Regions from separate parts of the Nostoc sp. C057 genome, predicted to be linked through region 1. Evidence: predicted binding sites of a transcription regulator. Region 1 holds the regulator's gene; each other region holds the start of a gene.
What was found. Region 1 encodes NtcA, which controls nitrogen genes in cyanobacteria. Its sites were predicted from a motif close to TNTGTANNNNNNNNTACANA; they were not measured.
Positions count from the first base shown of each region.

Region 1 (10,371 bases):
TCGTGGAAAACCACATCTGGCCCGTTGGCAACTTTAACTTGCAGCCAGCCGTTAGGATATGAAAACTGATAGCCATCACTAGTGTCTACAAAGCTTTTAAGTCCAGCCGCAGCCGCTATATCAGAATTACTCAGGCTGAAACTCAACACCAATAGCAAAATTAATACAATTCTTTTCCACATTTATACGAGTTCCTTTGGGCTGGGGAGAACACCAGGCTTGCATCATTTATCGTTTTTATTCTCCCACCAAGCGGGACGCTTCGGATGATGCGTTTCGGGGTTGCTTAAGCGATCGTCTGTTTTTGGAAAGACTGTTTCTTTACATATCCCTGATTTCATCAAATACCCGAATAGTAAGTTATTGCGCTGTCTTAAGCTAACTAAAAGTGAGCGTAAATCTTTGACAACTTTTACTAAATCTAAGTAAGTTGGCACAATAAAACCAAACTATGTAAAGAGAAATGAACTAGGCTAAAATCCTTATACCTATTGCCTATTGCCTGTTGTCTATTGCCTTATCTCAACGACAATTATTTACGCTCACTTACTTAAGTTAGCTAGTGAAATGATTAAGTTGCGCGATCAATTTTTTGCACTTCTTCTTCAGATAGTTTCACATTGATAGCTTGTGCTGAGTCTTCAATGCTAGAAACCTTGCTAGCACCAGGAATTGGCAAAATAGCGGGCGATTTGGAGCGTAACCACGCTAGAACGATACTATATACCGACACGCCTTTTTCTTTCGCTAACTTAGCGATCGCCGGAATATCTTGTAAATCCTGATGGCGACGTTTACCACCAAAGGGACTCCAAGGCAAAAATGTCAATTCTTGTTGTTCGCAATACTTCAACACGCCGTCCTTTTCTGGCTGTCGTTGCCAAGGGCTGTATTGATTCTGCACAGAGACAATATCTACTACATCTTGCGCCCGCTTAATTTGTTCAACCGAAAAGTTAGAAACTCCCACAAACCTAATCAAACCTGCCTCCACTGCTTCTTTCACTGGCGCAAGGGATTCTTCAATGGTGTACTTACTATCGGGAGAATGGTATTGCCAAACATCGATGGGTTTAGCACCACCTAACGCCTCAAAACTGACTCGAATTGTTTCGCGCAAATGTTCTGGGTTGCCGTTGCTTGTCCAGTTGCCATCGGGACGCATCAAACCGCCCTTAGTTGCCACAATTACTTGGCTAACATCGCCTTTGTAACTAGTAAGCGCCTTATTAATTAGTCGCTCGTTGTGGTGTTTTTCTGACTCATCTTTGCAGTAAGAGTCGGCAGTGTCAATAAATGTAATACCCAAATCCAAAGCCCGATGAATAACTTCGATTGATTGCGATTCAGGAGGGCGATTAGAGATTGACATGGGCATACCACCCAAACCGATCGCACTCACAAATACACCAGTTTTTCCTAGCTGTTTGGTTTCCATGCTTCTAGCTATAGCTTTCTGACCCAATTATCCCAGCTAGTCAAAGCTTTTTGAGCGATTTATCATAAATCCTCCCTAGTACTTAGATTTAGTGATAAGTGAATGGGCTACTAAGGGAATACTCTACTCAGTGGTTAAGTATTCTATACACAAGCACCGATGAAAATTATCGAGGAAACCCGTACCAGATTGCAGCTAAAGCATCAACCACTCAGATATTGGTTCATCGGGTGGTGCATTTTTACTGTTTGTTTAAGCTTCTTGATTTACTGCTTATTTTTTGAGTCTGCTTCAGTGAGTCTCAATTGCGATCGCCTCTCGCCAAGCAAAATTAATTGTGAATTGAGACGGTTTAATTTGCTGGGAAGGATGGAGAAACTCAGAATGTTTGATCCCAGTGAAGCATACATTCTCACAAAGACTGGCAGCAAAGGGTCGAAAAGCTATCAGGTTATAATTGTGACTCCATTTAAAGATTTTCCTCTTTTATCCCATCTTAGCTATGAACAAAATCAAGAATTTACCTTGAAAACCAATGATTTTATCAACTCTAGTAAAACTTCTCTATTAGTACAGCAAAATCAGCGAAATTATCTATTTTTCTTAAGTTTATCTATATTAATTATCATGGCGGTCGCTGCTTTTTTTGCAACATCACCTGTAACTACCTGCACCTTCTATAAGAGTATCGATAAGGTCTTTATCGAACGCAAAAGTCTTCGTGGCAATCAAGTTATTGAACATCCACTAGAAAATATTCTGCGTTTTGACATCCAAGAAAAGCAATATAAATACTCTAAGCTTTATCGGTCTGTAATTGTGCTGAAATCTTTCAAAGAAATCCCAATCAATCCACAATACACTGATGAAAGAAGCGTTAGATATACAGTTTCTAGGATACTCTCATTTCTAAAAATTTAACAAAAACTATCCCCACTACTTACCACTGTGGCCATAAACTGAAGTCAGAGATTGCTGACTTAACTAGGAAGCTGGGGATATTGTCTATCAAAAATGATTTAGGATTTGCTATATAGACACGAAAGGCTTAGATTAAGGAAGTTTGAGTCACTTTCAACTGAAATTTCACATCCAGCATTCTCCATTAGTACCATTCTGACTCAACTAAAAATACTCACTTTGTCAGTTTGTCTATTTAGACTATGTTTGGTACATAAAATAAGAAGCCTACATGATTGGCTGTTATTCTACACTTGACATAAAGCATTGTGAGTGCTAAAAGACGACTGCCAGAAACTATTGCCCATGTCAGAATCACCCGCCAATCTTGGCAACACGGCTTCCTTGAGGGTGAAGTGAGTGCAGGTGAGTTTGAGTGGCATTTCCAGTGGCATTTTCGCCGGGGAGAACTTGCCGTCAAGCCTTCCCAAGGCCGCGCTTTAATCAAAGAACCCCTTGGTCGATTTTTGGAGCAACAAGATTATCAGCTAGAGCCTGGAGGAGATTATGCTTTTACTATTCGGGCGGAACTTTAAAAGTTAGGAGTTAGGAGAGACGCGACGAGCCGCTACAACGGGGGGAAACCCACAACGCGCTGGCCCATTAATCGCGTCTGTACAGGAGTTAAGGATGTCATTCCTCACTCTTGACTGCTAAGTGTTGATTCTGTGAGGCGGTTTAAGTATCTTTCGATTAAGAGAATGGCAACAATGTCATCTATCGGTCTTGGAGGCTGTCGCAGACCTGGTGGCAATAGCTTTGTTAGCCCTTTGGGTGGGAACATTTGCCAATAGCGATCGCGTGCTTCTAAGGTTGTATATCGCTCATCCACTAAAATAATACTCAGAGGTTCTGTCAATTCCTGATATAATTTTTGTCTCCACTGCTTGGCTGTAGTTTGGTCGCCCATGACCATCAAGGAGATCGGAAACTTTTGACGCAGTGTTTCAATGGTAGCGATCGCCTCTTTTGCTAGCACAACCTGATGATAATACAATTGCCGATCCAGTCCCATCACCGCTAAACCACACTTATCTCGACCTGGATCAAACCCCAATATGACTGGTTGCGTTGGCGAAAATTCGCGTAAAGTCATAAGAAATTAAAAATAAAAATTAAGAATTAGAAATCAATAAATGCAATCACAGCAACTATTTTGACTGCTGTTGAATATGTTTAAATCTTACTAATAACAGTGTGCAAATAATGTTTTAAGTACTAAAAATAATTTTTCCGTTGACTATTGCTACTAATTTTACTCTCAATGGCCCGGCTGTATAAGTGTCCTCTGCTGCGATCGCTTTGATTTCTAAGGGTTGATTATACTGTCTTAATTGGGCAACAAAGCGCAAGAAAGTCCCCTCTACTTGCACATCCTCGACAATTCCGGCATTACGAGCGCGAAATTGGGAAGCAGAAATTAGTATTTCCAAGCGCTGCTGTAACTGATAGGATGTCATGGTTTTGGAATCGGCACTAGTTGTAGCTAGGACTGCGCCTCCCGAAAAAACCAATTGATTTCGCGCTGTATCGGCGAAAAACTCTATCTGCTTTTCTCCCCTGACGTAATTACCAGCCGAGAAAATTCGCACCACATATTCTTGACCATCGCTAATCTGCTTGCTCAATTGGTCAATTCTATCCTGAGTCACGCGCAGTAGCTCTACATTGGCAGGATTTGCCCCAGGCTCACTTAATTCGAGGTTGGCGTTGCGATTGGCTTCTTGTAAAAGTTGTACCACTGCCCGACGAGCCGCAGCAGGTTGGGTAACACGAATTACAGCAGCAGACAAAACTTGACCGCGAACTAAGGCCAACTTACCTAGACGCAGGTCACGGTAAGACTGATAATATTTTTCCAGCCTGGCAACTTCTAGTTCTAGTTGCTCTTGTTGTGCTTCCAGTTCTTTGAGGCGCGATTCCCGTTTGGCAATCACTTCCTCTCGTGCTGCAACTTCTACATTACGCTTTTGAATCAATTGATCGAGTTGGCCGATTTTTTGATCGCGTTGTTCTATGGCTTCTTGACGGTTAGCGAGTTCGCGATCGCGTTTTTCAATAGCTGTTTTGGCTTCGTCGATGGCTTTTTTCGCTTCAGCGTACAGTCGTTGTCGTTCTGTCTTCAGTAGTTCAACTGCCGCCTGTAGCTCTTTCCTCTGATTAGAAACGCTTTGCAACTCAGCTATGGCCTTTTGGTACTGAGTTACAACTTGTCCTAGCTGACCTTGAGTGCGTTGGAGTTGAGTTTGAGTTTGAGCTTGTTGACTAATGGTGCGGTTCAACTGAGCTTGTGTTTGGAGTTGTTTGGCATTTGCTGCCTGTAAAGACTGATTAATTGCCTGTAAGTCTTGTTGTGCTTTTGCTTGGGCAATTCTTGCTTGATTTAGCTCACTTTCTACCTGACTTTTCTGAGTTTCTGCGGTTTTTAGCTGTTCCCGCTTCTGTCTGAGGTCTGTTTGAATATCTTCTAATTCAAAAACTCCCTTTCGCAAACCTTCATCGGCAGCGAATAAAATTCCTAATGTTGATGCTGAAATCAAACCGCCCGTAAAAATAGTTACCACTACAGCAGTATTTTTCGGACGAAGCTTAAAAAGTGAGAGGCGGGCTTTGCCAACTCGTGTGCCGATGCGATCGCCCACGGTGGCAATTACGCCTCCCAGAATTAAAATTGCTGCGATGAGGATGTATCCGGTGGTCATCTTTAGCTACCGAAATCCTTCCAGATACAGCCTACTACTTTTAAGCATTGTCTGCGGAGAAGTGGAAGTTGGCAATAGCTGAAATTATTCAATTTTAGATTTACCTCTAGCTATTAGTGTCATCTTTCAAAATAGAACACGCGCCGATTCCCCTTTCTCCGATTGATTTTATGTGAATTGCCTACTTAAGGTAACAGGTTTATGCACAGTAATCTTCTTTTTGTGGATAGAAATCATCTTTTTCTCACGCAAATCCCCTAGTAGCCTAGTAACGGTAACACGAGTTGAACCAATTGCTTCTGCGATCGCCTGATGAGATAACTTCAGATCAATAGTGATCCCATCAGCACAAGGAACGCCAAAATCCCGACAAAGAATTAACAAAAAACTCACCAACCTAGAACCCATATCTCGGTGAGCGAGAGTTTCAATCATCATCTCTGTCTGTAAAATGCGCGAAGAAAGACCCCGCAGCATTAACATTGATAATTCTGGATTTTCCTTGAGTGCTTGCTCTACTTGTTCAATTGGGGCTGACAGTAATTCCACAGGGGTAAATGCAACCGCATGGTAAAACCTATCCGACTTATTTCCTGTCAGCAATGACAAAACACCAAAAACACTATTTTCCCGAAGCAATGCTACTGTTATTTCCTCTCCTGCCTCGTACACCCTAGAAAGTTTAACAGCACCTTTCAAAAGAAAATAAACTCGTTCGGCAGGATCGCCAGGAAAAAAGATCGTTTTATTGCGTTCAAACGTTTCCACAACTGGCGGAAACGCCCCGGTCGCCATCTGACGAAATACATTTGCTAGGGCTTTATCTTGTGTCACGATCATCTCCCTTCCCCTACCCAATGCCGGAAAAACAAAAACTGATTACCTAAGAATACACCCGAAAAATGAATAAAGCACCGTCAACCTTTCTGTACTTTCCTATACTCAAACTAATCGCTTCATAACTGTTTGTTTATAATGATACATAATTGTTGATCCTTTCAGCTACTAATTGTTGATAAGTAGTTCCAATAACTGTATTAAAAAGGGTTTTTTAAAGAACAAATAAAGATATCTTGAGAAAATCTTTAGGAAAAATCAAGATTTTTGTCATAGCAAACACCCTTCTCAATATTCATTTTTGCAAATCCTGTATAAAACAAAGACAAACGTGCCTCAGATTCTAGTATGCTCCTAATGATCGATCGCATTAACAATTTCTATGCTGAATCTGACTGGAAAAAATGCTCTTGTTACAGGTATTGCCAATAACCGCTCGATCGCCTGGGGCATCGCCCAACAGCTGCATAAAGCCGGAGCAAACCTGGGTATTACCTACCTGCCGGATGAACGCGGCAAAATGGAGAAAAAAGTTGCGGAGTTGGTAGAACCCCTCAACCCAAGCTTATTTCTTCCTTGTAATGTCCAAGATGAAGAACAGATTCAATCTACCTTTGAGACAATTCGTGAGCAATGGGGGAAGCTAGACATTCTCATCCATTGTCTGGCCTTTGCCAGTAAAGACGATTTAAGTGGAGACTTTAGCCAAACCTCTCGTTCTGGCTTCAACACTGCCTTAGAAATCAGTACCTACTCGCTGGTGCAGTTAAGTGGTGCAGCGAAACCTTTGATGACTGAGGGAGGTAGTATCGTCACGCTGACATATTTAGGCGGTGTTAGAGCAATTCCTAACTACAACGTTATGGGAGTTGCGAAAGCAGGATTAGAAATGAGCGTGCGTTACCTAGCTGCTGAACTAGGGCCGCAAAATATCCGCGTCAATGCCATCTCCGCAGGCCCCATCCGCACCTTAGCATCTTCAGCAGTTGGTGGAATTTTGGATATGATCCATCATGTCGAAGAAGTAGCTCCCCTGCGTCGTACTGTCACTCAGCTAGAAGTGGGTAATACTGCCGCTTTCTTATGTAGTGATTTGTCCAGTGGTATTACCGGACAAGTTCTATATGTAGATGCAGGATATGAAATTATGGGAATGTAAGATAATTTGGGCATAGGGCATTAGGCATTGGGCATTGAGTATTAGTAAAATTCTTGCCCATTAGTCATTCCCTCCCCATTCCCCATTCCCCATTCCCAATGCAAATTAGCAAAGTTAATTCAAACTACGACCAGTCAACTAAAACCCCTCGGATTGCCACTGTTCACCGTACTACTGGTGAAACTGATGTACAAGTTACCATCAATCTCGATGGTAGAGGAACTTGTACGGCAGCAACAGGCATTCCGTTTTTAGATCACATGTTGCATCAAATTGCCTCCCACGGGCTGATTGATATAGATGTCCAAGCCAAAGGAGACTGGGAAATTGATGACCATCACACCAACGAAGATGTAGGCATTACTTTAGGCCAAGCTTTCAACCAAGCACTAGGCGACAGAAAAGGTATTGTCCGTTTTGGTAATTTTCTTGCGCCATTGGATGAAGCTTTAGTTCAGGTAGCGCTAGACTTTTCGGGACGGCCTCACCTCAGCTACGGCTTGCAAATTCCTACCCAGCGCGTAGGAACCTATGACACCCAACTCGTGCGCGAATTCTTTGTAGCATTGGTGAACCATAGCCAAATGACACTCCACATTCGGCAACTGGATGGCATTAATTCCCATCACATCATAGAGGCGACATTTAAAGCCTTTGCAAGAGCAACACGCCTAGCAGTGGAGATTGACTCTCGTCGTGCTGGTCTAATTCCCAGTTCTAAAGGCGTTCTCTGAAAGTAGTCAAATGGGGCATTAATTATTTCCCCTCTAGTTTCCAATCCCCAATAATTGACACACGGCTTGGTGATGGTTATTATCAGCCTACTAGGTAACTTGTAATTAATACCAAGCTGGTAATTAGCAGTTGAACCAAGATGAAGTCTGTTGCAGATGACCCTGATTCTCAACTTAATACGGCAGACACTCCGCCAGTAGTCCTAACTTCTGAGTTGCGAAAAGTCTATCGCACTGGTTTTTGGCTAAATCAAAAAGTCGTATCTCTCAAAAACTGTTCTCTAACGGTTTACAAAGGCGAAACCTTTGGGTTGCTGGGGCCAAACGGTGCTGGTAAAACCACCCTTTTAAAATTGTTGCTGGGAATTATTCATCCCACTTCTGGACAGGGATTGTTATTGGATAAGCCTATAGGCGATCGCAATGTTAAGCAACATATCGGCTATTTGCCAGAAAATCCCTATTTGTATGACTATCTCACTGGCTGGGAATTTTTGCAGCTAGCTGCTGGACTATTCCAAATTCCCCAAAGTGTCCAACGCCAACGCATTCCCCAACTGCTGGAATTAGTGGGTTTATCCCAAGCTGATGCTCGTAAAAAGCTTTTACGCCGCTATTCAAAAGGAATGCTACAGCGTGTTGGTATGGCACAGGCGCTAATTAACGAGCCAGATTTAGTTTTTCTGGATGAACCGATGTCTGGTCTCGACCCGGTGGGACGTTACCAAATGCGGGAAATTATCTTGGCGCTAAAAGCTGCTGGGAAGACGATTTTTTTCAATAGCCACGTTCTCAGTGAAGTAGAACAGATTTGCGATCGCATTGCCATCCTTGCTCAAGGTGAACTAATTTGCTCTGGTTCCCTTAATGAACTGTTAGGCGTAGACAACACATATCATGTAAAAGGTCAAGGTGGTGACTGGGAAATTCTCAAAAAATGGATACCCACTCTCAGATTTGAACCTGATGGTTCCTGGCAAGGTACACTACAAAACGATTACTATGATTTCCTCGCTAGTGTTCGTCTGATGGAAGGTAAAATTATTGCCATGAACTTGTCGCGTTACTCCCTAGAAGAGTTTTTTATTCAACAAATTCAAAGAAAAAATAACTCAGTTAATTAATTTCGTTGCCAAATACTCAATTCTAGATTTGTTTGAACAACGTATACACGTAGTATCTTTTTACAGAAGAACATTAAATTCCCGCCTTTTTGAGTTTTTTTGCTCAATCTAACTCACAAAAAACTAAATTCCAAACTTTTTTCAAGGTTATTTGTAGTTAATCGATAATGGAGTTCATAATTTTTGCAAAAATTACTACTAATAGAATATTTAGAATCACAGTTTAAGTGTAATTTAATTGACTTTGGTAGAAATGCATTATTCGTAAGTACCTCTTTACATAACAGACAATTTTTTATATAAACTGCGTTTATCTGCGTAAGTCACATATTTTTTGAGAATCCCCATATTCAAGTTTGCTCAACTTTAAATTAACTTCACTAAAAATTCAAATTCAATAAACAAATTTCCTCCGGAAAATTACACTTTTCGGGGAAAATAAGAGTGTTGGGGAACTTGAATACTTAGGTATAGTCAAAATAAAAATGTTTAGACAGTACTTTATTAATCGTAGTTTCAGAATCTCAGGTAAATATGCTTAACACAAGTTTGTTTAAATTCCTAACTCAGCCAGTTGTGGGTGTGGCTTTGTTAAGTGCTGTCAATGTCGCTGTGCCATTTGCGAGTCTAGCTCAGGGACAACCATTACCACCAACTACACAAACACCAAGCACACAAACACAATTAGATACTAATTATTCATTAGGAGGCGGCGATCGCATCCGGGTAAATGTATTTGAAGTACCTGAATATACAGGAGAATACCAAGTTCCCCCAGGTGGAGCAATCAACCTACCTTTAATTGGCAGTGTGTCAGTCCTCGGTCTAACAACTGAACAGGCTGCTGACGAAATTGCTAGAAGATATGCTCGCTTCCTCAAACGTCCCTTAATCTCAGTCAATCTGTTATCGCCTCGTCCTATCAATGTTTTTGTTGCTGGAGAAGTGACACGTCCAGGAGCTTACACTCTTAGCTTGAGCGGAGGCGCGGGAGACAATCCAGGCGTACAGTACCCCACTGTATTAGCCGCATTGACAACAGCACAGGGCGTAACCTTGGCTGCGGATGTGAGTCAAATTCAATTAAGGCGTAAAATAGGACGTTCTTCAGAGCAAGCCGTTAGCGTCAATTTGAAGGAACTTATCCAAACAGGTAGGTTATCACAGGATATTACCTTGCGTGATGGAGACACCATAGTTGTACCAACAGCAACCAACTTCAACGTGGCAGAATCTCGTAATATATTTGCATCTAACTTTGCTGCCAGCCAAACCACGCCTCGCACGGTAACAATTATCGGTGAAGTTAACCGTCCCGGTTCGTATCTTGTCACCCCAGCCAGCACAGATGCTCAGGGGGGCGCAGCAACTAACAGTGGCACTGCTAATCCCAATGGTCTACCAAATGTGACACGGG
Region 1 is NZ_CP040281.1:3,604,498-3,614,868, forward strand. It holds gene psbP (photosystem II reaction center PsbP) at 1-182, opposite strand, end outside; gene FD724_RS15605 (hypothetical protein) at 225-437, opposite strand; gene FD724_RS15610 (aldo/keto reductase) at 572-1,438, opposite strand; gene FD724_RS40920 (hypothetical protein) at 1,598-2,359, shown strand; gene FD724_RS15620 (DUF3146 family protein) at 2,665-2,934, shown strand; gene FD724_RS15625 (pre-16S rRNA-processing nuclease YqgF) at 3,039-3,494, opposite strand; gene FD724_RS15630 (DUF3084 domain-containing protein) at 3,610-5,100, opposite strand; gene ntcA (global nitrogen regulator NtcA) at 5,269-5,940, opposite strand; gene fabI (enoyl-ACP reductase FabI) at 6,320-7,096, shown strand; gene hisB (imidazoleglycerol-phosphate dehydratase HisB) at 7,195-7,830, shown strand; gene FD724_RS15650 (ABC transporter ATP-binding protein) at 7,971-8,954, shown strand; gene FD724_RS15655 (SLBB domain-containing protein) at 9,489-10,371, shown strand, end outside.

Region 2 (10,371 bases), 1.9 Mb from region 1:
TTGGCGATCGCTAACCCCAAACCTGTGCCAGGGATTTCTGTTTGCGCTTGTACACCCCGATAATGCCGTTCTCCAAGATGTTCTAAATCTTTGGGTGGAATGCCAGGCCCGTTGTCACTAATCGCAATTCCCTGAAAATTAGCTTTTTCTTGCCCCGTCTGAATCAAAATTTTGCCACCAGTGGGAGTATATTTCAAAGCATTATCGATGATGTTAGTTAAAACTTCTCGTAATGCTTTGATGTTGGCACGTACTAGGGGTGAATTATGTTTAATTTCAGTTATTAGTTTTAGCTTTCGCTCTTGGGCGATCGCTTTGGCTGATATTAATAATGGTTCTAATATATCTGCTAACGAGCAGTCAACTGTTTTATCTCCCGTTCCCGGCAATAATAGCGGCGGTTTAGCGTCTTTTTGGATAGTTGCTTCCACAAACACTTCATGTTCGGGTAGATGTAGTGGTGCTAAATCTGTCTCTGTTAAGTCAATTACTTGATCGAATTGTTGTAGCAATTCTTGGAGGCGATCGCTTTCTCGCACAATACTATTAGCCACATCCCGGTTGCTATCTCCTGGGCGCAGGCGCTTCAATAGCAGTTTACCAAAAGTCCGCAATGCCGTTAATGGGTTACGAAACTGATGCAACAGGTTATCTAGCAAATCTCGCTGTTTTTCTTGGAGAATTTGTTGCTCACGCAACTGCTCCTCAAACCATGCCCGGCGTTGATCTAAAATACAAGCGATCGCTAATGTTTGGGCTATCTGTTGAATCTGACTTTCCTCATGTTCATTCCATGCCCGGTCTTGCCTACCCGTCACCAATAACCCCATCATCACACCCTCATAAACCAGAGGTAAAACAATTTGGTTGCCACTAAAGAGGTATTCCTCTTTTAAATGGGGTTGAGATGCCTCAGACTCCTGTGACGACGTTGGAGATTCTGATCCTGCTGTCAATAACCTTCTGCGATCGTTGGGTAATATAAACACATTTCCAACTTGAAGTTGCTTGTGTACTGTCGCCTCAGCAGTCTCTTCCCCTGGCGGTAATAATGCTGTTTCTGGATAAATTACCACAGGAATCAGTTTGGCTTCACCAGAAGGAGTCTCTACCAATTCTTGTGTCAGGTACACAATACTTAAAGTTGCTCCCAGCCCTTGGGTTAGCAGCGCTATTTGCTCTCGACACAGAGCAATAAAATCGGAACTGGCAGACATTAACATTTTTTAGCTCTTGCTCAAGATTACAGATTTTGAGGCATGATGATAAGAGAGGATACTTAATTTTTACCTCACCCATTCAATAAAGCTTAACTAAAATCTTCTTAGTGATGGTTTGTACCAAGAAATTATTTTCTTAGGTAACTTTGTTTTATCTATTTTCAAAGATGTTAATTTTCTTGCATGAAAAGGTTAAAAACTATTGATATTTTGAACTAGAACTTATATAATGACGACGGATTTTGTAGCTAACACTACAATCTATAGCTTGAAAGAGGAGGACAATAGGTTGGCAAGGAGACGCAAAAGGAAAAGTCGCCGTCGTCAAGAAGGACGGCGTATTTTGGAACACGTGCCTCAATATAGCATCGAAAGTGGCGAAGAAAAACCTGTGACAGCAGCGAGAAGATTCATTCAAGCTGAAGGGATTTTGCCACCTGCGTTGCTACTCGTAAAGCGAAATGAACACACAACAGATCGTTATTTCTGGGCAGAAAAGGGACTGTTTGGTGCTCAATACGTAGAGGAAAACCATTTCTTGTTTCCAAGCTTGAGGGTATTAGAACCTTCGCCTGGTCAAGAACCTCTTGCTTTAGCTAGCCGGTGAACCATAGTTGGTCATCTTACACATTGAGTGTGGCTCCTGACTATTCATTAACTGGCAAAATAGCTAAGTTTATGCAAAATTTAATTTTTTTTTAGTTTGGAGCTGATTTGCTAGTAAGGCTAGTCCAGGTAGTTGGAAAATAAACTAGTCTCAAAGCACGCTAGATTGCATGGGTTGATACTAGTGTCATGATATAGAAGGGAGTGGGTATAGAGCCAAGCGCCTCCAAAAGCGCTAGTGAAGTTGCGCTCTTATACCGTGAATTGTTAACCAAGCTCTGTCAACGAATTTAAGTTAATTAATTTAAATTTCTCCCCACGACTTATATCGTGGGGAAAATGACAAAGCAGAAGTCTTGATTTCCTCCTTTTTACTTTTCATTGCTTAAAGATTAGATCAGGTCAGAAGTCTGCATATCATAAAAAAATCAACAATTATTCGCCAGCCTTGAGCTGTAGAGTTCTCTGTAACTCACTGAGTTCATCTCGATGGGCAACTACAGTGATCTTACTTGAGGAGGTTTGTTCGCTCTGAGTTGTTTCTACTTTGAGTGACACCTTCTCAAGTCTTCCAGATTTTTTCCAATAAAACAGACCACTTAAAGGCGACAGCAGTACCATAGCCAAAACAATGGGACTGAGGTTAGGAAAAAGCAGGTATACGACTAGTGAGAGACAAACAATCCCAGTCGCTGCCAGCAGAGTTAAAAATATAGCTAAAAACCAACTGGGGCGAACATTCCCTTCAAAAGTCACTTTGTTTTGTTCTCGGTCTACCTCTGCCACTTGGTAAGACCGGGAGCGAAAATACTCTTTTAATTGAGACATTAAAGCAGCTTCGTCTTGCTCAGATACCAGTTGCACTGTTTGTATGCGGTCTTTAGTCGAGGCACGAATAAAGAAAAACAGCCCAACTGATAACAACAAGGTTAGCAGGAACGTAGATGGCAGAATAGCAGTATCCATAACTGATTGTTATTGTTTGACTGGAGGAGACTTATTCATTATCAATTATTCGTTACTTTGTCCTCCTATTGATGTAGTTAAGCCATTGCAAAGCTAAATCCTGCGCTTGAACTTGCCATTCTGGAGAAACTTGGTACATCCGCCTGGGTCGTCCTCGTCCTTCCAGTTTCTTCCAATATCCAGTGATTGCCTTTTCGTCTTCCAGAAATTTGATTGCACTATAAAGCACAGTATCCGAAAGCCTATAGGTTGGATATTTAGTTTCTAATTGCTCAATCAACTCGGTTCCGTAGGATTCACCTTGTAATAAAACAGACAGTATGTAACAAACTGCTACTTCCTGACAAAGGTAAGTTGGCGGAGGATTTTCAAAGAATTGATATATATCCTCAAGTTTCATGGTTAGTGAATGGCTAAAAAAATGCCTTATGGTAAGGTCTATAATCCTTGTAGTCAGTATACAGTGCTACTGCAAGTGAGTAATATATATAATGCTACTTAGACTAGATATCCATTGCGTAAATACCAAACGATTACCCACGCTTGTGAAGTCGTGGTAAGAGTTGTGAGTCTTAGGGACATAAAGAAATGTACCCGAACCCAAGTTTGATATGGTGTGGTGAGGAGCTAACAGAGAGTAGCAAATTCACTTAGTACCTTATGTACTAAGTCTGATCAGATTAGGGCAAATGCCAAGCCCCAGCTTTTAGGCGTGAGGTTTCTGACTTTCTTGGTGTTAAGTAATGCCAAGGTAGTTAGAAATGCTTAAGCAATAAAATGCCATCGAAGAAATTTTACAGGTAAAATGCAATTTTGTCTGTAAAACTTAATAAACACTTTGTTTTACAGTGATCTTCCCAATGCAAATCATAAGAATTTAAGCTATGGGATATGTGTGGTTTAAAGCTGCTACGGTGGTGGACACACTTAAGTAGTACGCATTACTGATTTGCTGGATAAGAGAATCTCTTGTCGCATTTGGTAAATGTGATAGTAAATTTATCAAAGAAGACGCAAAGACTAGAGCATCGATTCAGTAATCAAAAACCTAATTTCCAGCCTCCTTGACTAAAAGATAAGAGGTTGGGGAGACATGATTTGTTACTGATAGGACTTACGCAAAACTAGTTGCTGTAGGGACAATTTATGAATTGCCCTACTTGAAAATCCTTTTTTTCGGCCATTATTTACGTAAGTCCTGACTGAATTGGTGTTCTCGGAGAGATAGAGACGTAGAGTGCGATACCTCTCATAGTTCTCCGTGTTCTCCGAACTTTTAAGCTAAGGCTTCCTTAGATTAAACTTTTGTCTTTGTGTCTTTGTGTCCTTTGAAAGTGCCCGGCACATTGGCAATCTTCTATATATGTCACAGACTCCCGATGCTCCATCATCTTCTCTGCGGGCAATTGCCCAAACCTTTCGCCTTACAGGTTGGATTAGCTTCTGGATTCAGCTAGTACTAGGCGTTGTTTCTAGCATAATTGTGTTGCTGTTCGCCATCTTTAATCAAAGAACTGGTAGTCCTAGTAATAATCCTGGGACTGGCTTTGGCGTATTTTTAGCAATTTGTGGACTGGTTGTTTTAGGTGGAGGTATTTATTTAGCTTATCGTTACACCAGAATTGGCAAGCAATTGGAATCCTCCAATCCCAGCAACCGCCCTCGCAAAAGTGAGACTGTGCAAGTATTACGCTTAGGGCTGTGGGTAAATTTAGGGGGAACACTGGTGACTCTTTTAGGCGCACAAGCGATCGTTGGTACACTGGTAGCAAGATCCATATCTCCTCAAGCTATAACTACACAATTTTTTGACCCTACCCGTATTATTAGCGGTCTAGATATGCTTGTCGTACAGGCAAATACCAACACTGTATCAGCACATTTTGCAGGGCTTGTAGCGTCACTTTGGCTACTTAATCGTATTAACCGACCCTAGTTATAAGTTCTATTAGCGGTAGCGGGGCGGGCGTTTCGCCTATGCTGAGTTTTCAAGAGTCAAAAGAAAATTATCATACTTTTCCGAAACGGGCAAAACTGCGTGTGAAGACAACTACATAATCCTTGAAAAAACATCCTGATAGTACAGCATTGCGTAAATGAACTATCCATTTCAAATCAATGAAACGCTTGCAGTATAGGAATTACCAATTACCTTAGCGAGTCGGGAGAGCGGTACACTACGCATAGCAATATCACCGTAGGGGTACGGGTATCATTAAGAATTCCGCCAAGCTGTACTAACAAGTGATGTCAAAACTAAAACCGGGATGATGTATACCTTTTTTATAAGTTTGAACACTATGAAAAATCAATTTGACACCAGGAGAAATCAACCAGCCTATAAATTTAATCAAGACGCATGGAGATTTGGCGTACAGGTTTTCTTTAGTAGCATCGTATTGGGGCTGTGCATTTTCAAGCTTGGCTCGCCAGGGGACGATAAAAATGTTGCGCTTTACTGGGGTGGTTTATCAAGTGTGCTTGCATACTGGTTGCCTTCACCTGGACAAACTAGAGACGATAAGGAACCACAGAGTATCACTCAAAGGACGTTTGCAGCCGCTGATAACAATAATGGTAATGGTCAGAGTCTTGCTCAGGTTACTGAAACAAGAGTGGCTCAGGATACTAGCTCATGATTGGTTAAATGCAATATATGCTTTCTTAGTCCTGGCAGTGATGCTAGGGAAAAATCTTGATTCAGAGATTAAGACTGAATTTTTGCAATAAACTTTGTTTTTCCAGTCACAGCAAACCAAAATTACTATATGCTAAATGCTTAATGTGTTAACTGTATTGACAGGAAGATTTTAGGCTAGAAACTGAGAAAAATCTGTGCTGGATATTAAGCAAATACGGGAAAATCCGCAATTAGTTCAAGAAAGATTGAATAGTCGTAGTGGTAAATACGACATTGAACCGATTCTACAGTTAGATCGGCAACAACGAGAACTAGAGGGGACACGCAGTCAACTCCAAGCTCGGAGCAACGAAATCGGTAAAATTGTCGGGCAGAAGATTAAATCTGGGATTAATTCTCAAGACCCAGAAATTCAAGCTTTGCGCGATGAAGGTAACTCTGTCAAAGCGACGTTGAGCCAACTGGAACCCCAGGAAAAAGACCTCAAAGCTCAAATTGCTCAACTTGTGTTGGCACTTCCTAACTTACCAAGCGACTCTACACCCCTTGGGAAGAATGAGGAAGATAACGTAGAAGTGCGGCGTTGGGGTGATGAGTATATTCCCCAAAATCCGAATATTCTCCCTCACTGGGAAATTGGCGAAAAGCTGGGTATTCTCAATGTTGAACGAGCTGTAAAAGTTGCCCAAAGTCGCTTTGTGACATTGATAGGCGCTGGTGCGGCATTGGAAAGGGCATTAATTCAATTTATGCTGACTCTCCATACTCAAGCTGGGTATGTGGAAGTTAGTCCGCCTCTGTTAGTGAATACCGAGTCTTTGACGGCTACCGGTCAGTTACCCAAGTTTGCTGAAGAAAGCTTTAAATGCGCGGATGATGATTTATGGCTGATTCCGACGGCGGAAGTTCCAGTTACAAATCTCTACCGGGGTGAAATTCTTGCTGCTGAAGATTTGCCTATTTACCACTGCGCTTTTACTCCCTGTTTTCGCCGTGAAGCTGGTAGCTATGGGCGCGATATGCGGGGGTTAATTCGCCTGCATCAGTTCAACAAGGTGGAAATGGTGAAATTTGTTGAACCTAGTACGTCTTTTGATGAGCTGGAGAAATTGGTGGGGAATGCAGAAGCTATTTTACAGGCGTTGCAGTTACCTTATCGAGTAGTAAATTTAAGTACTGGGGATTTGGGATTTGCCTCTACCAAAACTTATGATTTAGAGGTTTGGTTGCCCTCTTCTGGCAAATACCGCGAAATTTCTAGCTGTTCTAATACTATAGATTTCCAAGCAAGACGGGCTGATATTCGCTTCAAAGAGGCGGGGAAGAAAGGTACTCAGTTCGTACATACCCTTAATGGTTCGGGTTTGGCTGTGGGGAGGACTATGGCAGCAATTTTGGAGAATTATCAACAACCTGATGGGACAGTAAGGATACCAAAAGCGCTGCAACCTTACTTGGGGCGTGAAGTTTTATAATTTGTCATTAGTCATTTGTCCTTTGTTATTTACCAATGACCAATGACCAATGACTAATACCCAATACCCAATGCCCAATTAGAATGGAGATAACTATAACTTAATATTTTCTCTAATTTACTCTATGTCAGTTTTAGCAGCGATCGCAGTCTTGGCTGTTTTGATCTTGGTACACGAGTTGGGACATTTTGTTGCAGCACGTTCTCAAGGCATTCTCGTTAACCGTTTTTCTTTGGGTTTTGGCCCCGTTCTTTTGAAGTATCAAGGTTCACAAACCGAATATGCTGTCCGCGCTTTTCCCTTGGGCGGCTTTGTGGGCTTTCCCGATGATGACCCCGATAGCGATATTCCACCCAATGACCCGAATCTGCTGCGTAACCGTCCAGTTTTAGACCGGGCGATTGTCATCAGTGCTGGAGTGATTGCAAATTTAATATTTGCCTATTTGGTGCTGGTTCTGCAATTGGGTATCGTTGGTATTCCCAAAGAATTAAACTATCAAGCTGGTGTAATTGTACAGCCTGTTAATCAAGAATCTGTTGCCTATCAAGCAGGAATTCGGGAAGGAGATATTATTCTGGCTGTAAACGGTCAAGAACTCCCGGCTTCTGACAAATCAACTCCTTTGCTGACTAAAGAAATTCAAACTCATCCAAATCAGCAAATCGAACTGAAAATTCAGCGTGAAAACCAACAACAAACCCTGAAATTAACGCCAAAACTGGGAGCCGATGGTAAAGGTGTAGTTGGTGTGGCACTTAGTCCAAATGCTACCGCAGTTTATCGCCGTCCGAATAGTCCTTTTGAAATTTTTGGTCTTGCTGCTAGCAGGTTTCAACAATTATTTGTGGGGACACTGAGCGGTTTTGGGCAGTTGATTACCAATTTTCAACAAACTGCTGGACAAGTTTCTGGGCCAGTTAACATTGTCAAAATAGGTGCAAAATTAGCTGAAGATAATAGCGTAAATCTGTTGTCTTTTGCGGCAATTATCAGCATTAACTTGGCTATTATCAATATTTTGCCTTTGCCAGCTTTGGATGGCGGACAACTCGCTTTTCTGCTGATTGAAGGTTTACGCGGTAAGCCTGTACCGTCCCGGATTCAAGAAGGTGTAATGCAAACTGGTTTGGTATTACTCTTAGGATTAGGAATTTTTCTGATCGTCAAAGAAACTACTCAATTAACTAGCCAATTGGAGTGGGTACAAAAATTATTCCAGTGATTACTACCCGCAAATCGTTATCTAAAAAGAAGCGATCGCTAGAAATTTTAGCTCGCCTGAAGCGTCTTTATCCAGATGCTACTTGCTCTTTGAACTACTCAACGCCAGTACAATTGTTGGTGGCAACGATTCTCTCTGCTCAGTGTACTGATGAGCGAGTAAATAAAGTGACACCAGCTTTATTTGGTAAGTTTCCTGATGCTGAGAGTTTAGCGATCGCTGACTTAGTAGAATTAGAAAGCTTGGTGCGTTCTACAGGGTTTTATCACAATAAAGCTAAAAACATTCAAGCCGCTTGTCGGATGATTGTTACCGAGTTTAACTCTGTTGTCCCCAACCAAATGGAACAGTTGTTAAAGCTTCCTGGGGTGGCGCGGAAGACAGCAAATGTCGTTCTGGCTCATGCTTATGGTATTAATGCTGGCGTGACGGTAGATACTCACGTCAAGCGCCTCAGTCAACGCTTGGGTTTAACTGAAGCAAAAGACCCCGTTCGGATTGAGCAAGATTTAATGGGTTTATTGCCTCAGCCGGATTGGGAAAATTGGTCAATTCGGTTGATTTATCACGGTCGTGCTATTTGTAAAGCCCGCTCTCCCGTTTGTGTTGCGTGTGAGCTTGCTGATTTATGCCCTGTAGCGAATAAGCCAGTGGTTGTAGGGTAAGCGACACAAGTAACCCCAGAATTGATGGAGAGACTGTAGAATGGAGAACGGTGTCTTTAAATAAGTTAGAGAATAATGGCTAAAAAGAGCATGATTGAGCGCGAGAAAAAGCGCACCAGGTTGATAGAAAAGTATGCTGACAAGCGGGAAGCCCTTTTGGATGAGTTCAGAAGCGCAGCATCTCCTTTGGATAAGCTAGAAATCCACCGGAAGATTCAACAGCTACCTCGGAATAGTGCGCCCACCCGCCACCGCAACCGTTGCTGGTTGACTGGTCGTTCTAGAGGAGTTTACCGCGATTTCGGACTCTCTCGGAACGTACTACGAGAATGGGCGCATGAAGGTCTTTTGCCTGGAGTTGTTAAGTCTAGCTGGTAGTTAAGAGTCATTAGTCATTAGTGAGCCAGCGCGGTCTTGGGGGTTTCCCCCATGAGTGACTGGCGAACCCGTAAGGGTCATTAGTCATTGGTAAAGAACAAATGACAAAGGACAAATGACAAATGACAAAATATTATTGACCACAACACTTATCAATTCCCAGACTTTCTAAGAGTAGATCGCTGACGGCGTTGGCGATCGCAAACTCTCCATAAAAGCTATTGGAAAAATCATACGACTGCATCTCTGTGACAATGGCAATTACCAGAGAACCAAGGTCGTTTTCTCCTTCCATCCGTTGACGCACAAAAATCTGTGCGGCTCGTTGGGCAATATTTTGGTTTACTGCTTCGGGGATAAATTCTGTATCTAGCCACCGTTGTAAACGCTCTTTTAACCATTCACCTTCGAGCAGTGGATTTTCGGGTGGTGGTAGGGTAATGGGTGGAATTGGTTGAGTCATCTTTTTTAAACGCAGAGGGACGCGGAGGGAAACGCAAAGGAACGCTGAGGTTGACTGTTAACATCAAATTGCGTTTCTAAGAGTGTTTTTTTATATTTATTTATGCAATATGATATCGCCGCTATTGTTGAGGGCTATGCACAAGGCTATTTTCTCATGGCTGATGAGCGCGATCGCCTGAGTTGGTACGGAAGTCGCGATCGAACTTTTATTCCTTTGGATGAACGGTTTCGTTACCCCAAGTCTTTACAGCGTGTTCTCAATCAAGAACGGTTTACTGTGGCAATTAATCGGGACTTCCAAGCTGTAGTCGCTGGGTGTGCTGACAGAGAGACAACTTGGATTTCACCGGAATTGGAAAAGATTTACTGGCTACTTTACCAAAGTGGTTATGCTTTTAGTTTTGAAACTTGGCAGGGTGACGAATTAGCTGGGGGAATTTTGGGGATTGTCATTGGTGGGGCTTTCATTGGCGAGTCGATGTTTTACCGTATTCCTGAAGGCTCTAAGGTAGCGATGGTTAAATTGGTGGAAAGATTGCGTCAGAGGAAATTTGTATTTTTTGATGCCCAAATGATGAATCCCCATTTGGAGAGGTTTGGCGCTTATCGGGTTGAGGATGAAGAATATCAAGTTTTACTCAAGCAAGCATTGCAACATCGATGTTTACTGGTATAACATTTAACAGTATTTAATTGAAAAGCTTATAGGAAGTGCAATAAGCGATAATGC
Region 2 is NZ_CP040281.1:5,525,870-5,536,240, reverse strand. It holds gene FD724_RS23680 (ATP-binding protein) at 1-1,223, opposite strand, end outside; gene FD724_RS23675 (DUF3155 domain-containing protein) at 1,510-1,827, shown strand; gene FD724_RS23670 (cofactor assembly of complex C subunit B) at 2,262-2,792, opposite strand; gene FD724_RS23665 (PadR family transcriptional regulator) at 2,845-3,192, opposite strand; gene FD724_RS23660 (DUF3611 family protein) at 4,156-4,728, shown strand; gene FD724_RS23655 (hypothetical protein) at 5,093-5,431, shown strand; gene serS (serine--tRNA ligase) at 5,628-6,908, shown strand; gene rseP (RIP metalloprotease RseP) at 7,033-8,133, shown strand; gene nth (endonuclease III) at 8,109-8,798, shown strand; gene rpsN (30S ribosomal protein S14) at 8,874-9,176, shown strand; gene FD724_RS23630 (hypothetical protein) at 9,310-9,639, opposite strand; gene aat (leucyl/phenylalanyl-tRNA--protein transferase) at 9,742-10,317, shown strand.
Region 2: the regulator NtcA is predicted to act here: its motif matches at 1,462-1,481, upstream of FD724_RS23675 (DUF3155 domain-containing protein).

Region 3 (10,371 bases), 1.2 Mb from region 1:
TTAAAGGTTCGCCCATTACTATCGAAGTAGACGGCACTGATGCCCCGATTACAGCTGGTAACTTCGTAGATTTAGTTCAAAAGGGTGTTTACGATGGTTTAGCTTTCCATCGAGTTGTACGCGAACCCCAACCGTTTGTAGTTCAAGGGGGCGATCCTCAAAGCAAAGACCCGAAAGTTCCAGCAGATCAGCTGGGAACCGGTAGCTATATTGACCCAAAAACGGGAAATGCTCGCTATATACCTTTAGAAGTTAAGCCGAAAGGTTCGGATACTCCGCTTTATAACAAACCATTTGATGCTACTGCTCAACCCGTCGTATTGCCCCATAAACAGGGTGCAGTAGCGATGGCGCGATCGCAAGCACCAGATTCGGCTTCTGCTCAGTTTTACTTTGCTTTGGCGGATCTAGCCTTTTTAGATGGTAACTACGCCGTGTTTGGCAATGTCACTCAAGGCTTGGATGTAGTGAACAAAATTCAGCAAGGCGATCGCATTGACTCTGCTAAAGTCACCCAAGGGGCTGAAAATCTGAAAACAGCAGGGCAGTAGGAAGAGAGCAGGGGGAGATGAGGGAGTAGGGTGAGATGAGGGAGTAAATGGAGCAAACAAACTCTTCATCATCTCCCTTATCCCCCTCATCCCCCTCATCCCCCTCATCCCCCTCATACATCCCCCCAAATTGCAAATTGATTAAGGTTTGTGTCACTGGTATTGGTCTTGTTTCCGCCTTGGGTGGAAGCTTAGAGGATAGCTGGCAAAATCTGATAGCAGGTAAATCTGGAATTAAGTTACATCAACCATTTCCAGAACTTAAACCACTTCCTCTAGGTTTGATTGCTCAACAACCATCTGAGTTGGCAATGTTAACTCAAATGGTTGTTACTTCTGCTTTGCGAGATGCTGGGTTAGTTGCACCTTTAGCTGACTGTGCTGTCGTCATTGGATCGAGTCGCTCTTATCAAGCATCTTGGGAGATGTTGGCGCGGCAAATGTATAAAGATGCGGAAAATTTGCCCGTTTCTGATTTTGGAAATTGGTTAGAGATATTACCTCATATCAATGCGATCGCAGCTGCAAGGCAAATCGGTGCAACAGGAATAGTTTTAGCACCGATGGCAGCTTGTGCAACTGGAATTTGGTCTATCGCCCAAGCAGCTTTACTTATACAAACTGGGCAATGCCAACAGGCGATCGCTGGCGCAGTGGAAGCGCCGATTACACCCCTAACTTTAGCTGGGTTTCAGCAGATGGGTGCTTTGGCGAAAACTGGGGCTTATCCCTTTGATTTGCAGCGAGAAGGCTTAGTTTTGGGCGAAGGCGCAGCTGTGTTTGTCTTGGAATCCGCAGAGTTGGCAAAGCAGCGTCAAGCAAAAGTGTATGGTGAAATTCTCGGTTTCGGCTTAACTAACGACGCATATCATAGTAATTCACCGGAACCTGAAGGGAAAAGTGCGATCGCAGCTATCAAACAATGTCTAGAACGTAGTTGTCTATCACCAAGCGATATTGATTACATTCATGCTCATGGTACAGCAACCCAGCTAAATGACCAGATGGAGAGTATGGTAATCCAGCGTTTGTTTCCCCAAGGTGTGGCAGTTAGTTCCACCAAAGGAAGCACAGGTCATACATTAGGAGCTTCGGGAGCATTAGGCGTAGCTTTCTCTCTCATGGCATTAAAGCATCAAATATTACCGCCTTGTGTAGGATTGCAGCAGCCAGAATTTGATTTAGAAATCGTTACAGCAGCGCGTTTAAGTAAAATTAGTCAGGTTTTATGTTTGAGTTTTGGCTTTGGTGGACAGAATGTAGCGATCGCGTTAGCTAAGTCCCCATAGTACTTTGTACCTACAGCATAATATAAAATATAAAACTGTAACAAAAACTACAAAATTCCTATTTTTCTCAAAAAAAGGATAAGCTAGTTACAGAATGATATCCGGTTCGTAAAGATACCGTGATTAGGAGAAAATTTTATGATTTCAAAATCACTACTACCGCTAGAACCTGCTTCTCCAGCGCATATATGCCCATTTGATCAAGCCTGTAGTTACTTAGAAGCGGCAGCTAAAGAATTAAATTTAAATCAAGGTTTGCTGGAAATCCTCAGCCACCCGCGTAAGGTTGTCACAGTTTCCATTCCCGTGAAACTAGATGACGGGGAAATACAGGTTCTCGCTGGACACCGAGTACAGCACTGCGATGTCTTAGGCCCTTACAAAGGCGGAATTCGTTATCATCCGGCTGTGACATTGCGCGAAGTATCGGCTTTGGCAATGCTGATGACCTGGAAATGTGCATTGTTAGGTATTCCTTATGGTGGTGGTAAGGGTGGCATTGCCATAGATCCAAAACGCTACAGTGTTGGCGAATTAGAGCGAATCAGCCGCCGTTATATCAGCGAGTTAATTAAAGATATTGGGCCTTCTGTAGATATTCCTGCGCCAGATATGGGGACTTCAGCCCGTGAGATGGCTTGGATGATGGACACTTACTCTGTGAATGTCGGTAATGCTGTACCAGGGGTTGTGACTGGGAAACCGCTTTCCATTGGTGGTTCATTGGGACGCGAAATGGCAACCGGACGTGGCGTGATGATTACTGTGCGTGAGGCGCTGGCAGATCAAGGTAAATCCTTGGCAGGAGTGCGAGTAGCAATTCAAGGTTTTGGTAATGTAGGTGGTGCTGCTGCTGAATTACTATATGAAGCAGGCGCGAAAATTATCGCTGTTTCAACTGGTGCTGGGGGAATATTTTCCGAAGTTGGTCTTGATATTCCCGCGTTGAAAATCTACGCTGCTGAAAACCGCAAGAGTATTGTAGGTTTCCCGCAATCTGTACCAATTAGCAATGCAGATTTATTAGCTTTACCCTGTGATGTCTTAATACCAGCAGCTTTAGAAAACCAGATCACTGAAGAAAATGTGAATCAGGTGCAAGCGCAAATTGTCGCAGAAGCAGCTAATGGGCCACTTACTCTTGAGGCTAGCTTGTCTTTAGAGGAACGGGGTGTGATTGTACTACCAGACATCTTAGCGAATGCCGGCGGTGTGGTAGTCAGTTATTTGGAGTGGGTGCAGGGTCTTTCTTACGTATTTTGGGATGAAGAGCGAGTTAACCGCGAAATGGAGCATTTGATGGTGCAAGCCTACCGCAAGGTGATTCAGCAATCTAAGAAGCGGCAAATTTCTTTAAGATTAGCAGCTTACACTTTAGGGGTGGGTAGAGTTGCCCAGGCCCTGACTGACAGAGGTCTTTATCCTTAATATTTAGGAAGATACAATATTTTGAATTGAATAGACCAGATGTGTAGGGGTGCAAGATTATATTGTGCCCCTATAATTACATGGCGAGCGATCGCTGCAATCTTCGATTCAAGATATACAGTTAGGAGCATACAGCTAGCTTTACACTCCTAACTGTATATCTGTTATTACTTACTACTCGCCAGAAGGGGAAGCAGCGTGAATTAAATCTGGCTTCTTCTCAGCAGGAGGAAGTTCAATAGTTTGAGTCGATGTGGGACGTTGATGGCGAGCGCGAGTTTGGATCTGCACAGGTTTACCCATCTCAATTGACTGATAAAGTGCTTGAATGATCGAAACATCAATCAACCCTTCTGTCCCAGATGGCTCAGGGTCTTTATCTTGGAGAATACAATCAGAGAAGTAGGTAAATTCAGCTGCTAGTTGGTCATGATCCTCAAAGGTACGCTCTTGAGTTTCACCATTAATTGTCAAATAATGCTTGATTTCCCCCTGCCAAGGATAGGCAGGTTCTACTCGTAAATCTCCTTTAGTAGCTACAACCTGATAGGTTGAAACATTTGCCCCTCCAAAACTACAGGTAAATGTTGCCAATCGCTCGTTGGGAAAACGCAAAGTAACACTAGTCATTTCTTCCACTTCGCTGAAACGTTGTTCTCCCTTATTGGCAGCTACAGCAAATACTTCAATTGGTTCGTCTTGAAATAGATAACGTACAGCATTAATGCAGTAAATGCCTATATCATAAAGCGTGCCACCACCAGTTACATCTCGTAAACGAATATTGCCTTCTTCTACTTGTTGACTAAAAACCGAGTTGAAAATACGTGGTTCACCAATTTGCTTCGAGCGGATAATTTCGACTGCTTGTAAATTGGCTTCTTCTAAATGTAAGCGATAGGCAATCATCAGCTTGACATTATTATCATTGGCAGCTTTAATCATTGCCTCACACTCTTGTTCTGTCACTGCCATTGGCTTTTCACACAATACATGAATTGCCTGATTAGCAGCCCGCACAGTGTAGTCACAATGCAAGTGATTAGGTAATGCAATATAAACTGCATCAATCTCGCCGCTTGCCAAACAGTCCTCATACTCTTCATAGGAGTAAGTATGCTCTATTCCATACTTTTTGCTCAGTTCTTCGCTTTTAGTGGGGTCATCTGAAACGAGTGCCACTAATTCTGAGTTTTCGGCGTGACCAAAGGAAGGCAAGGCGGCTTCTTGGGCAAACCAACCTAAACCAACAACCGCATAACGAATTTTGCGCTTACCATTTGTAGCAGTCATTTTTCTCCTCTCTGATAAAGGAATATTTTGTTTAATGAACCAATTACGTTGGAATTAGGGCTAATTGTTTATACAAGTACTGAGAAGAAATTAGGTTCCTACATTGCTAATGCAGCTTCTACATTTGACACCAACTTATCTTTAGTTTCCTGAAACTCCTGTCCCAATTCAGTTAGCTCTTTATCACTCATACATTCGCGCACAGCATTAAAAATTTCGCTTTCTTCTTCTTCTGCATGATGCTCAAATGTTTCCTTCAATTCGCTCATTTTTTCTTTAAACTCAGGATCGGTAGGGTTAAGCGCCTTAATCTCTTCTAAAATAAATGAAACTTCTTCATGCTCTTCTTCAGCTTCTTCAACATATTGTTCAGTTTCTTCGTATTCTCGCAAAGCTGGGTAGAAGACTAATTCTTCAGCTCTTGCATGTAATATCACCGCTATATAGATTTGATTGAATTGTTCAACTAATTTTGCACCCTTAGCTTTTTCTACTTCTTCAAAAAGCTTCTCAACTTGACGATGCTCTGCTTCAATTAATGCCAAAATGTCTGTTACTTTTCCTTTATTGGCTTTAGTTTTAGGCATTTTCTTTTCCCTTCGTAATTATCAATTTTTAGGGCTGAGAATTTGGAGGTTGATGAATGGGATCTTGTATATTCTCAATAAATTGATAAATTAAAACCTCATTCTTTCAGTAAGCTTTAGTTTAGACTTAAGGAATATTTCCGCTATTGCACCGTAACTGGAATTCATAACCTCAGCATGATGGATACTGAGTATGTAGCGTTAGCAGCCCAAGAATACGGCTCAATCGTCAACCATACGACCTGTGAACGTCCCAAAGGTGGCTATGGCAGTAAGATGATGAGTGCGATGCGGGTGAATGGGAAATGTCAGCTTTGCCTAATGGACAAGTGCAAGTCACACTGAGTTGGCGTTTACCCTCAGTCGATCTGGCTAAATTAAAAAAATAGTAGGAGTTCGGCTAGTCTATGGTAAAACCAATAATCCAATCAGCAACTCAAACCTTATACGACGAAGATTATTATCTGTGGCTGAGGACAACTATAAATCAACTTCGCACTGGACAGTTTTCTTCTGTTGATTTGGAGAATTTGTTAGAAGAGTTAGAAAGTATTGGTAGAAGGGAGAAGCGAACAATTGAAAACTTATTAATTAAGCTTCTTCAACATCTACTAAAACTCAAGTGTTGGGATGAAGAACGAGAACGTAATCAAGGACATTGGAAAGGAGAAATCAGGACTTTTCGTAGAGAAATTAAAAAAGCTCTGAAAGATAGTCCTAGTTTGAAACCTTACATTTTAGAAATATTTGATGAATGTTATCAAGATGCAAGAACAGAAGCAAGCGATGCCTACGGCGGTAAACTACGCTCTCAACTTACCATTGACATATTTCCTACTGTACCCATTGGCTCTTTAGAACAAATCTTAGATGAAAACTGGTTTCCTGAATATAACCACAATCATTACGGTAAACCCGATTAAAATGAATACGCAACTTGGGTTTCCATAGGAGTATGCAGCCGTGCAGCCGGACTTAATAGGCTTGGAAATTAGTAAGGGGGAACTAAGACGTTTGACTGGATTCGATCCAGAAGACGTTTTTCGACCTTCTGTTCTGCGAGATGGCAAAAAGCGATTAGGGTTTTTTATCAATGAAATGTTGGTGACGCTGGCGCTAACGCCCATAATTGTGGGTTTTGTTTATGCGTTTATTATTCTGCCAACTATTGGTTCTTCGATTCGACTAGGAATTCTTTTACTAATTTTAGTGCCAATGCCGATATTAGTGGGGCGATGGCTATGGCGACAATTGACCTGTCCTGAAGGACTAACAATACTTTTAGACGAAGTTGATAAATATCATGACCTGGTTGCTGCCATCGATATTAATGACCAATTGGCAGCATCAGGAAACGTAGAAAGCAGTATCCATGACCGAGATAAAGTCACCGCCGCCTTACAACTAATTAGAGAAGATTTAGTCCGCGCTCTGAAAACGGAACGAATTTTGCGAGATAATAAAAAATTGCTTGCTAATAACCAAGAGTTATTTGTGAATAATTTAGCCAGTCTGCAAGCTTTACAAGTTAGTAGTCAAGCAGGCGAATATGCTCAACTGCTAAATCAATCATTGCAAATTGCGATCGATGTGCAAGCAGAAATCAGAAAATTGCACAAAGGCTAAGTGGATGTTTGTCAACCTTGGGCGACTAGAAGTCGCGGCTACACAGACAAAACCTGCCTCCGCAGGTTATAAAACCATTGATTTTGTATTAGTCCACGGAGGTGGACTTTGCTTGTGTAGTAGCGACTTCTAGTCGCCCAATACTTTCCCACAAAACAATCGCCCCGTTGACCTAAATGAGCAACAAACCAAAAATAATTGTCCTAGATGATGACCCTACAGGTTCTCAGACAGTCCACAGCTGCTTGCTGCTAATGCACTGGGATGTGGACACTTTACGCAGTGGGTTACAGGACAATTCGCCGATTTTCTTTGTACTGACTAACACTAGATCGCTAACGCCAGAGTCAGCTACATCTGTCACCAAAGAAGTTTGCCAAAATCTGAAAATTGCTTTAAGTGCTGAGGGAATTGACGATTTTTTGATTGTCAGCCGTTCTGATTCTACTTTGCGCGGGCATTATCCTATCGAAACTGATGCGATCGCACAAGAACTCGGCCCCTTTGATGCTCATTTTCTTGTTCCAGCCTTTTTTGAAGGTGGACGCATCACCCGCGACAGCGTGCATTACTTGATGATTGGCGGTGTCCTCACTCCAGTCCATGAAACCGAATTTGCCCGTGATTCAGTCTTCAGCTACCATCACAGTTACTTACCCAAGTATGTTGAAGAAAAGACTCAAGGACGAATTAGTGCTGAAACTGTAGAAAGGTTTCTCCTAGCTGATATTCGCGCTGGTAGTTTAGAACGCTTGTTACAACTGAGTGGTAATCAATGCGCTGTCGTCGATGGTGAAACTCAAGACGATCTCAACCGCTTTGCAGTAGATATATTAGCAGCAGCAAGTCAAGGGAAACGCTTTCTGTTTCGTAGTGGCGCAAGTATTTTAACGGCTTTAGCCGCTTTACCACCCCAACCCATTGCAGCTGAAAACATGGCGCAATACGTGCGTCAAGGCAAACCAGGTGCGGTAATTGTTGGTTCCCATGTGAAAAAGACCACTCAGCAGTTAGAGGCGCTATTGCAAATAGAGGGAACAGTGGGAATTGAAGTAAATGTCGCGCGATTACTTGATGATGCAAATCAATCTGCGGTTCTGCTAACTGAAATCAAAGAAAGTACACAGGCGGCACACGAAGTGGGTAAAACACCAGTAGTTTATACTAGCCGTCAGGAACTGAGCTTTAAAGATGTCAACACCCGATTGGAGTTTGGGACAAAAGTTTCAAGTTTATTGATGGATATTGTGCGGGGTTTACCATCCGATATAGGATTCTTAATCAGCAAGGGTGGCATTACCTCAAACGATGTCTTGAGTACTGGGCTAACCTTAACTTCAGCCCGCTTACTCGGTCAAATTTTAGCTGGTTGTTCAATGGTGTTAACCCCATCCGATCATCCCCAGTTTCCTAATTTGCCTGTGGTGCTGTTTCCAGGTAACGTTGGTGATGCTGATGCCTTGGGGACAGTTTATCAGAGGTTGACTAAACAATCTTGAGTGTTGCGTGAAGATGATGATAATTCCAAACTACTCCCTTTCTGCTAGAAGATATTTTTTTACGTAGATGCGGCTAAGGGAGTACCCGCAAGGTATCGCAATGAACGCAAAGTGAAGATACAAGTAATCTTATGGCGGAAAGGGAGTAATCTATGCTCCGCACTTTCTGGTCTGATCATGTTGTTAGATTTTCCAACTGATCTAATATTGGTAATGATTCGGAGTGTCCCTTGTCTTTTGGCTAGTACTGCATGACTTCTGATTCTGCAATTCCCAATCTAAAGTCAAATTCTGCACTTCCTAATGCAGAATTAAACTCTATCCTTTCGGAGGTAGAGGTAAATCCTACTGTTTCTGATGTAGAGTCAGATCCTATCCCCCCTGATGCGGAGTTAAGATCCGTCCTTCTTTATTTAAAATCAAATACTATCGTTGGGGATGTAGAGTCTAATCCTGCTAACCCAGACTTAGAGTCTAATTCTGCTAACTCAGATGTAGAGCCAAATCCTGCTAACCCAGATGTAGAGCCTAAGACTGATGTCGCATCAGATTTTATCTTGACTGATTCAAATCCCAATGAGTCAGCAATATCAGGGTATCGCGTAAATGATAATACTCAAGTCCAATTAAGAAGTAAGGAGGGACGACTGTTATTAATTTTGCCCCCGGAATCTCAAGTATCTGCCTCAGAACTCAGTTGGTCTGATATTTGGCAACAAATCAGGCAACGTTTGAATGCAGGCGATCGCTTCCGAATAGCAAATACACCCGTACATCTAATGGCACAAGACCGCTTAGTAGATGCCAGGCAACTCCAAGAACTCGCCGAGGCTTTAACTGAAGTCCAACTGCGGCTAATTTCTGTCTCAACGAGTCGCCGACAAACTGCGATCGCAGCCGTCACATCTGGGTATTCTGTAGAACAATTGCAGCCTGTAACTTCCCTGAGTACAGGGTCAGAAGCTACAGCTACACCCCAGGCAGATGCCCTCTATCTAGAAACAACAGTCCGCTCTGGAGTAGAAATTCGTCATCCTGGTACAGTAATTATCTTGGGAGATGTAAACCCAGGTGGTATTGTAATTGCAGATGGAGATATTATCATCTGGGGTCGTTTACGTGGAATTGCTCATGCTGGGGCCGGAGGCAATCGTGAGTGTCTGATAATGGCTTTGCAAATGGAACCTACCCAATTGCGGATCGCAGATGCTGTAGCTAGGGCACCAGAAAAATTACCGACGCAATTTTCTCCAGAAGTGGCACATATTATGCCCCAAGGGATTCGCATCGCTAGGGCTAGTGATTTTTCTAGAAACCAATTTACTAAGAGCAATCAGTAGCCCTGAATATTTACTTAAAAGATGAAGAATATGAAGGATGAAATATAGCGGTTTTCATGTAGATGGAATACACTACTCTAATGCCTTTCCCCTAGCAAAGTGTATTTAACACGACTGAGCAAAGACGCGGATCGGCTTGTCATAAGACATCGCAATAAAAAAATATTCATCCTCGCCCGAATCAGGGAGACCAGATATTTCTTCATACTTGATACGAGACTTCATACTTTATACTGCAATTTACGGTTTTATATTTCCTGAACCCTCATTGACCGCATTTCTATCATGACTCGCATTATAGTGATTACCTCCGGTAAAGGAGGAGTGGGTAAAACCACAGTTTCAGCAAATCTGGGCATGGCTTTAGCCAAAATGGGTCGTCAAGTTGCCTTGGTTGATGCGGATTTTGGTCTGAGAAATTTGGATTTGCTGCTAGGGCTGGAGAACCGCATTGTCTATACTGCGGTGGAAGTCTTGGCCAGAGAGTGTCGCTTAGAACAAGCCTTGGTGAAAGATAAACGCCAACCCAATCTTGTACTCCTACCGGCAGCCCAAAATCGCTCCAAAGATGCAGTCACACCGGAACAGATGAAATTACTGGTCAATGCCCTAGCGCAAAAGTATCAGTATGTGATCATCGATAGCCCCGCCGGTATTGAAAATGGGTTTAAAAATGCGATCGGCCCTGCCAAAGAAGCGCTAGTTGTCAGCACGCCAGAAATTTCCTCAGTTCGTGATGCCGATCGGGTAGTGGGGTT
Region 3 is NZ_CP040281.1:4,774,656-4,785,026, forward strand. It holds gene FD724_RS20460 (peptidylprolyl isomerase) at 1-551, shown strand, start outside; gene FD724_RS20465 (beta-ketoacyl-ACP synthase) at 689-1,840, shown strand; gene FD724_RS20470 (Glu/Leu/Phe/Val dehydrogenase) at 1,979-3,268, shown strand; gene FD724_RS20475 (Gfo/Idh/MocA family protein) at 3,443-4,561, opposite strand; gene FD724_RS20480 (hemerythrin domain-containing protein) at 4,660-5,148, opposite strand; gene FD724_RS20485 (hypothetical protein) at 5,326-5,493, shown strand; gene FD724_RS20490 (DUF29 domain-containing protein) at 5,556-6,071, shown strand; gene FD724_RS20495 (hypothetical protein) at 6,112-6,774, shown strand; gene FD724_RS20500 (four-carbon acid sugar kinase family protein) at 6,951-8,273, shown strand; gene minC (septum site-determining protein MinC) at 8,525-9,613, shown strand; gene minD (septum site-determining protein MinD) at 9,899-10,371, shown strand, end outside.
Region 3: the regulator NtcA is predicted to act here: its motif matches at 1,875-1,894, upstream of FD724_RS20470 (Glu/Leu/Phe/Val dehydrogenase).